2 regions of the Photobacterium swingsii genome follow, and region 1 is predicted to be linked to the other one. Evidence: predicted binding sites of a transcription regulator. Region 1 holds the regulator's gene; the other holds the start of a gene.
The links. The regulator MetJ, encoded in region 1, represses methionine synthesis genes. The targets are predictions, from matches to a motif close to TTAGACNTNTANANGTCTAA.
Positions count from the first base shown of each region.

Region 2: the regulator MetJ is predicted to act here: its motif matches at 2,543-2,562, upstream of metH (methionine synthase).

Region 1 is NZ_AP024852.1:224,560-228,951, reverse strand. It holds gene OCU77_RS01065 (bifunctional aspartate kinase/homoserine dehydrogenase II) at 1-1,055, opposite strand, end outside; gene OCU77_RS01060 (O-succinylhomoserine (thiol)-lyase) at 1,056-2,222, opposite strand; gene metJ (met regulon transcriptional regulator MetJ) at 2,493-2,810, shown strand; gene OCU77_RS01050 (hypothetical protein) at 2,993-4,156, opposite strand; gene OCU77_RS01045 (cation-translocating P-type ATPase) at 4,225-4,392, opposite strand, start outside.
Region 2 is NZ_AP024852.1:332,693-337,084, forward strand. It holds gene metA (homoserine O-acetyltransferase MetA) at 113-1,054, shown strand; gene OCU77_RS01630 (cation:proton antiporter) at 1,139-2,419, opposite strand; gene metH (methionine synthase) at 2,613-4,392, shown strand, end outside.

The sequences.
Region 1 (4,392 bases):
TGTTCTGGATCCACGCTTTGGGCCAGCGGTGGCAGCTGAGCTCGGAGTAAAGTGCGATCTAACTCTTTACGCACTGGTTCAAAGTCATTCGCACGTGGTACATCAAGCTCAATCAAACAAACATCATCTAGTGAGGTCACAATCTTTGCGCCACGACCAGAAGCTAATACGCGTTCCACCCGCGTCGATCCCGATTCGGGTTGATGACTGCAACGCAAAGTTAAATCTATCGTGCTCTGCGCAACGGGCTGGAGGGTACGGCTATGGAGTACAGGTGCCGCAAGACGTGCTAACTCACTGGCTTCATCAAGCCGTAATAAGGGTAGTAAGCAAGCATCTTTAACTTGGCGCGGATCGGCACTATAGACCCCTGCGACATCACTCCAAATCGTCACTCGCGCAACATCGGCCAAGGCGCCAATCACGGTTGCCGAATAATCAGAACCATTACGCCCCAATAGCACGGTTTGCCCCGTGTGGTTTTGCGCCATAAAGCCTGTGATCACAATCCGATGCTGGCTATGCTGCACCAGTTGTTGTTGCAGTAATGGCCGTGAAGCCGCGCAATCGACTTCAGGTTGTGCGGCAAGTTCAGCCCGTAAAAACTGGCGAGAATCGAGTGAACAAGCCGGTAAAGCACTCGCATTAAGCACAGCGGCAAGTAGCCGTGCAGACCACAGTTCACCGTGCCCTAACACCTTGGCACGAGTCGCCTCATCAAGGTCTAATTCACTCAATGCCGATAAGGCACTCAACTCAAGGTGAAGCTGAGTTTGCAATTCGTCAGCGGCGAGTTCAGGCAATAAATCCGTGATTAAATCTTGCTGATACTGACGTAGCTCCTGCAACACTTCATGCGCATGACGACCGTCTTTTGCCAGCAAGGCTAACCATTCTATGAGACGGTTGGTTGTTTTACCCGCCGCAGAGACCACAATCAGATCTTCGGCTGCCGAGTACTCTTGCAAAATCGTTGCAACGCGGCGATAGCACTCAGCATCTGCTAGACTACTGCCGCCAAACTTATGTAATTGACGTGCTTGTACTTGGCTCATTTATCCTACCTCGACAGCTTGCTGAAAGGCTTGTGCAAGATCGGCTACAAGATCGGTAGGATCTTCCAGCCCTACCGATAGACGCAATAATGCCGTATTGATACCCGCTTCGGCTTGCGCTTCATCTGACATCGCACGGTGTGTCATGCTCGATGGATGGGCTATCAAGCTTTCAGTTCCCCCCAAAGATTCCGCAAGCGAGAAACATTTCAGCGCTTTCACGAACACCTCAAGTTGTTGGAAACTCCCCGCCAACTCAAAACTAATCATAGAACCAAACCCTTTCTGTTGACGCTTCGCGATGTCGTGGCCTGGATGATCCGGCAAACTTGGGTGATAAATAGCCGCAACTTGGGGGTGGTTTTGTAAGAAAGCCAGCACCTGCGCCCCATTTTCTTCGTGCATCTTCATCCGTGGCACTAACGTACGTAAGCCCCTTAGGGTCAGGTATGCATCAAAAGGTGCGCCTGTTGCACCAATACAGTTAGCCCACCATGCAATGTTCTCAGCCTGCTCGGCATCAGCAGAAATCAGAATACCGCCGACGACATCAGAATGGCCATTGATGTACTTGGTCGTCGAGTGCACCACAAAATCTGCTCCTAATGCGATAGGTTGCTGCAAGACTGGTGAAAGGAAGGTGTTATCTACGGCCACCAGCGCCCCTGCGGCTTTGGCTTGCTGACACAAAGCTTCTACGTCAATCACGCGAAGTAAGGGGTTGGAGGGGGTTTCCACCCAAATAATTTTCGGTTGTCGAGCCAGCGCAGCGGCAAACGCCAGAGGATCAGATTGATCAACAAACTCAACCTTGAAGTCACCTTTGTTGGCACGGGTATTAAATAGTCGGTAAGTGCCGCCATAGCAGTCATGCGGCGCTATAATCAGATCGTCTGGGCCTAATATCGCAGAAACAAGAAGGTTAATCGCTGCCGTTCCACAACTTGTCACAACACCACCCGCACCACCTTCTAATTCTGTCAGTGCATCGGCCAACATATTGCGACTTGGGTTACCAGAGCGGGAGTAATCGAATTGCGGTACCTCACCCAGCTGTGGAAAACTGTACGTAGATGTGAGATAGATAGGTGGGACAACAGCGTGGTGCTGAGAATCGGATTCAATGCCGGTACGAACTGCAATAGTGGCAAGTTTCTTGTCACTCATATTAACCTTCCTTGTTTCGGTTTAATGCCGAATAAAATTCCTTCACCAACATTAACCATATAAAACTGGGACGTCAACACTTCTAGACGTCTATATGTCTTTGCTTATGGCGGTAAATATCGCTAAAATTCACCCAAACTTTAATTATGACTCACTGCCCTACTCGCAGTTATTTCGTATGACCCCATATTCTCTGAGGTTTTCTCAGTATAGTCATGGCATGAAATAACCTGAGCGGCGGTAAAAACAACAACGCTGAGAAGGTAAAACATGGCAGAGTGGAATGGCGAGTACATCAGTCCATACGCGGAACACGGTAAGAAAAACGAACAAGTAAAAAAAATTACGGTGTCAATTCCATTAAAAGTCTTAAAAATTCTGACTGATGAACGTACACGTCGTCAGGTAAATAACCTGCGCCATGCGACCAATAGTGAATTACTGTGCGAAGCATTTTTGCATGCTTATACCGGCCAACCGTTACCAACGGATGACGATATTCGTAAAGACCGTCCTGATGACTTACCGGCAGAAGCGAAAGCTTTGATGGATGCGATGGGAATTACTTACGAAGACATCAACGAGTAAGTTGATAACCAACAAAAAACTGACTGTGATGACAACTTTGGAATCACAGTCAGTAAATAAGGAAACACGCTACTTCGTTATCTAATTAATGGTAGCTTTTACTTTATCAGCTCTTTTACGCGGTTCGCCCTACAACCAGCGTCAAAAGAAAAATAGTAATAACGATTCCAAGTATCTTAAGTTCACGCTTTTTCATAACTCTCTCCTTGCTGTTTCTCACTCAAAATAAGTTTTCTCACCACCATGATGAACACACCGGTTAGCACTAAGTTCAGCGCCAGCGACAGCATGCTGATCGTGACAATAGGGCCACCAAAGCCATAACCTATGCTTATCATCAACACACCTGCACCTACTTCACCGCGCGGCCACATGCTGATCGACAACGCTAAACGCTCTTTCAACGTGGCTTCTTTGCGGTAACAGAACAGTGGGAACATCTTGCCGATATTGGCAATCACAGAAATGATCAACACGTGGTAAGTAATTTCAGCTAACGACATTGCTGGCATTGCCACTGTGATGCTCTCTGATGAGGAGGTTGCTACTCCCCCAAAGATTTGCGGCAAGCTCAGACCAACCAACATCATAAACACACCAGCCACAAAGCTTGATACTTGTTGATCGGCGGCGGATTCATGTTGCGATTTCATCATGCACCCCAACACGAAAGCGGGTAGCAAGACTTCGAAATGGACGCCACTGCGTAAATAAAACAACTCACACAGCAACGCAATAATGACGGAATAGCCCATCACAGCACCCGCTGACGATGGAATAGACCAAAGGTGTAAATAGCGATAACCCAGCGCTAATAAGCCAAACATTAAGACTAAAGTGACACCTAATGCAGGCTGCCAGCCCACCACTAAAATTGATAAAGGGATCATCAAGAGCACGGTATCGAGATCATCAAAGATGGCTAATACACGCGCTTTACTAAACATCCAGGTCGCCCCTAATCCCGCGGCAGCTAACATCGCAAACAGTACACCCGCAGACGTTGGCGCAGCAAAGCGGCCAATCACTAAGGTCTCTGTCCACGCGTCGACATTACTCCACATCTCTGCTGGCATAAGGACAAAAATGAAATACAGCACAACGCCAATCCACGGGAAGGTTGCCGTTGTCATTGCGACCACGTAATCCCAGCGGTATTGTTTTAAGTTGTTCTTATCAATTTCAAATTCACGACCAACATTGATCATGATGTAGGCCAGCGCTGACATGGTCAGCACCATAATGGTGGGTTGCAGTTGGCCGTAGCCGGCAATGAATGATGGTAGCAGTTGTGAGCACACTAGCCCCACCAACAGTAATGCGGAATATAGAATGATTTTTTTCACGTCATAACCTCTTGTATTACATTGCTCGTCGAAGGGTCAGCCCCCTAAAAAGAGGGCTGACAGTTGGGTTAGACGAATTTCACTTTCGTTATTTCTTTGATACCCGACAGTAAGAATGTCGGTACAGATGCCGCAATAATCACAGTCATTAGGTGACCAAACGACAGTGCTTCGGTATTAAAGATCATTTGACCTAAGCCTGTGTACATCACGCTCAGTGATAGGGTTGCAGACAA
Region 2 (4,392 bases), 110 kb from region 1:
GTTTAATAATTCGAATTCAGACCAATCATCCTTTCTCGCTTGCGTATTTTCCTTATATTGTATATTTTTATTTAGATATCTGGACGTCTAAACATCTTAAGGAGCAAGAGAGATGCCAATTAAAATCCCCGATCGTTTGCCTGCAACGGATATTTTGCGTGGGGAAAATATCTTTGTTATGACGGAAGCACGAGCAGCAAGCCAAGGGATACGTCCGCTAAAAGTACTTCTACTAAACTTAATGCCTAAGAAAATAGAAACTGAGACGCAGTTTTTACGTTTGCTTTCTAATAGCCCGCTTCAAGTGGATGTTGAATTGCTACGAATAGACAATCGTCCTACGAGAAATACCCCTCAAGAGCATTTGGACACTTTCTATCGTCAATTTGAGATGGTGAAGTCACGCAACTTCGATGGATTGATTGTGACTGGCGCACCGTTAGGTTTGGTACAGTTCGAGGATGTTCTATATTGGGAAGAAATCCAAGCGATTATGAATTGGGCAAAAGATCATGTGACTTCAACATTATTTGTATGTTGGGCGGCACAAGCGGGTTTAAAGTTGTTATATGATCTGCCTAAAAAAACACGGAAAGAGAAGTTATCAGGCATTTACCATCATAAAACGCATGATTGTCATCATCCAATTCTTCGTGGCTTTGATGAAACTTTTAAAGCGCCTCACTCCCGCTATGCCGATTTCTCGCCTGATTATTTAGCTGAGCATACTGACCTTGATATTTTGGCGACCTCAGAGCAAGCTGGCGTGTATTTAGCGGCGACGAAAGATAAGCGTAATGTCTTTGTAACAGGCCACCCTGAGTATGATGTCACTACTTTACATAACGAATATATGCGTGATTGTAGTGAAGGTATGGAGCCTAACATCCCTCTGAATTATTACCCTGATGATGATCCAACTCAGCCCCCTGTTGCGAGCTGGCGAAGTCACGGTCATCTATTGTTTTCTAATTGGCTCAATTATTGTGTGTATCAGCAAACACCATTCGATCTTGATCATTTTTCAGAAGATAATTTTACCAAAGATGATTAACTCTTTTTGAGTCTTCATTTGTACTCAATATGCTGAATACAAAAAAGGCCTGCAATTGCAGGCCTTGTTCTTTTAGGGGCAGTCTTAGCTATTTTGTGATTCCCAGTTCTTTGCTTTCTGGATCAAAGAGGTAATGGTTGAACCTTGTACCAGAATGGAGAAAACGACAACGGCATAAGTCATGACAAGCATGATCTCACGTACATCTATGTTTTTCTCTGGAATAACAATAACACCAGCAGGAATCGCCATTGCCATCGCAAGCGCTAAGCCGCCGCGCAACCCGCCCCATGTTAGGATACGAACAGAGTACGGGTTGTAATCACGATAGTGATTAAAGCCGACATAAGAAAGACGAACACTTAAGTAACGGCTAAGTAATACAAGTGGCACGGCAATCGACATTAAGATCCAATCCTCTGAGTGGAAGCTAAATTGCAGCATGCTCATACCGATCAGTAGGAAAAGGACGCCGTTTAGGAATTCATCAACCAGTTCCCAGAAGTGATCAAGGTGATCTTCACTCTCTTTAGAAAAGCCAATGTAGCGCGTCCAGTTACCGATCATGATACCTGCTACGACCATGGCTAGCGGGCCTGAAACATGAAGTACATCGGCAAAAACATAACCTGCCGTTGGAATACCTAGTGTTAATAGTAATTCCATTGAGTGGTCATCTGTTGCGCTGATCAGGTAATGGAATAACAGCCCTAGTGCAAAGCCATACGCAATACCGCCAATCGCTTCTTGTAAGAAGAGCTGACCCACGCCTAATACCGTTGGTGCTTCACTGCCAAAAGCGATAGTGAAGAGGGTAACGAATAACACCAAACCAAAACCATCATTAAATAGCGACTCACCTTCAATTTGGGTTGAGATTCGGCGAGGGGCGTCCATTTTCTTTACGATAGCGAGAACGGCAATGGGATCGGTTGGGGAAATCAGTGCACCAAAGATCAAGCAGTAGATAAAGTCGAACTGAATGCCAATCGCTTGGCAGACCGCCCACAATGCACCACCGATAAAGAAGGTAGAAAAGAGCGTGGCACCGAGTGCTAAAACGGTGATTTCCCATTTTTGGTCTTCGAGGTTAGGAAGCTTGATCCCCAAACCACCGGCAAAGAGAAGAAAACCTAAAATCCCTTTGAGAAGGAAGCTTTCAAAGTTAATTTTACCGAGCTGTTCTGCGGCGATATCTTGGAGATTAAACCAACCATTCTGTCCGGCAATAACGATCCCTATAGATAAAACCAGCGCTCCGGCTGTTATGGCTATGGTTGTTTGCATCTTGCCGATTTTGCTATTAACAAAAGCGATGAGCATCGCCGCTGCGGCAAGAAAGCATAAGGTACTGTATACGGACATTCGAAACCTCGGGTTGGTGAATGTGTAAAGTTAAAAATTGTCACAAAATATAAAACCATCGGGTCATGATAGCCATAAAAAAATTAGGCTTTTGATGAATTAGTTTTTCTATTCCAATTATCTTTAGACGTCTAGATTTCCATTTTTGCTGTGATAGGATGTGAATTAGCTGTAACACTAAATAAGGAAGTAAATAGTGGCTAAGGGCAAAGGAATACTAGAACAAAGGTTAGCACAACAGATCCTCATTATTGATGGTGGCATGGGCACCATGATTCAGGGGTATAAGTTAGACGAAGAAGATTACCGTGGTGAGCGCTTTCGTGATTGGCACTCCGACCTAAAAGGTAATAATGATCTTCTTGTCCTAACACAACCGCAGCTTATTAAAGATATCCATCTTGCTTATTTAGATGCTGGCGCAGACATCCTAGAAACAAACACCTTTAATGCCACCACTATTGCGATGGCTGATTACGATATGGAGAGCTTGAGCGCAGAGATCAATTACGAAGCTGCTAAGCTCGCTCGCCAGGCTGCTGACGAATGGACAGCAAAAACACCGGATAAACCTCGATTTGTTGCTGGTGTTTTAGGCCCGACAAACCGAACTTGTTCGATTTCCCCTGATGTTAATGATCCCGGCTATCGTAATGTTACTTTTGATCAGTTAGTTGAGGCTTATGCTGAGTCGACGCGCGCCCTTATTGCGGGCGGTGCTGACATTATTTTGGTCGAGACTATCTTTGATACCTTAAATGCGAAGGCCTGCACATTTGCGGTTGAAACCGTATTTGAAGAAGATGGGATCCAGTTGCCTGTGATGATCTCTGGCACCATCACAGATGCATCTGGCCGTACGCTTTCAGGCCAGACGACAGAGGCTTTTTATAATTCACTGCGCCATGTTAAGCCTATCTCATTTGGCCTTAACTGTGCGTTAGGGCCAGATGAACTGCGCGAGTACGTTAACGAACTCTCGCGTATCTCAGAATGTGCCGTCTCTGCTCATCCTAATGCCGGTTTACCCAATGCCTTTGGTGAATATGACTTAAGCCCTGAAGAGATGGCTGAACATATTCAAGAGTGGGCGCAAAGCGGTTTCTTAAACCTTGTTGGCGGCTGCTGTGGTACGACACCAGAACATATCCGTAAAATGTATGAGGTCACCCGTGATCTTCAGCCTCGCCAATTGCCTGACATTCCCATCGCGTGCCGTTTATCTGGCTTAGAGCCTCTCACTATTGATGCTGATACTTTATTCATTAATGTCGGTGAGCGGACCAATGTAACGGGCTCTGCGCGTTTTAAGCGTTTGATTAAAGAAGAACTGTACGATGAGGCGCTAGAAGTTGCACGGCAACAAGTTGAAGCGGGAGCGCAAATCATCGATATCAATATGGATGAGGGGATGCTGGATGCGGAAGCGGCGATGGTGCGCTTCTTAAATTTGTGTGCAACTGAACCTGAAATTTCCAAAGTGCCTATTATGGTCGACTCTTCTAAGTGGGAGGTGATAGAGGCTGGTCTAAAATGCGTGCAAGGCAAACCGATTGTTAACTCGATCTCTTTAAAAGAAGGGAAAGATAAATTTATTGAACAAGCCAAGCTGTTACGCCGGTATGGGGCTGCAGTGATTGTGATGGCGTTCGATGAAGTCGGTCAGGCGGATACTCGAGAACGTAAAGTTGAAATTTGTACTAATGCCTATCGGGTTTTAGTGGATGAAGTCGGTTTTCCGCCTGAAGACATTATTTTTGACCCCAATATCTTTGCTGTCGCGACAGGTATCGAAGAGCACGATAATTACGCAGTCGACTTTATTGAGGCGGTCGGTGATATTAAACGCACGCTACCTTACGCCATGATTTCAGGTGGTGTTTCTAACGTCTCTTTCTCTTTCCGTGGCAATAATGCAGTGCGTGAGGCTATCCACGCTGTCTTCCTTTATCACTGTTTTAAGCAAGGCATGG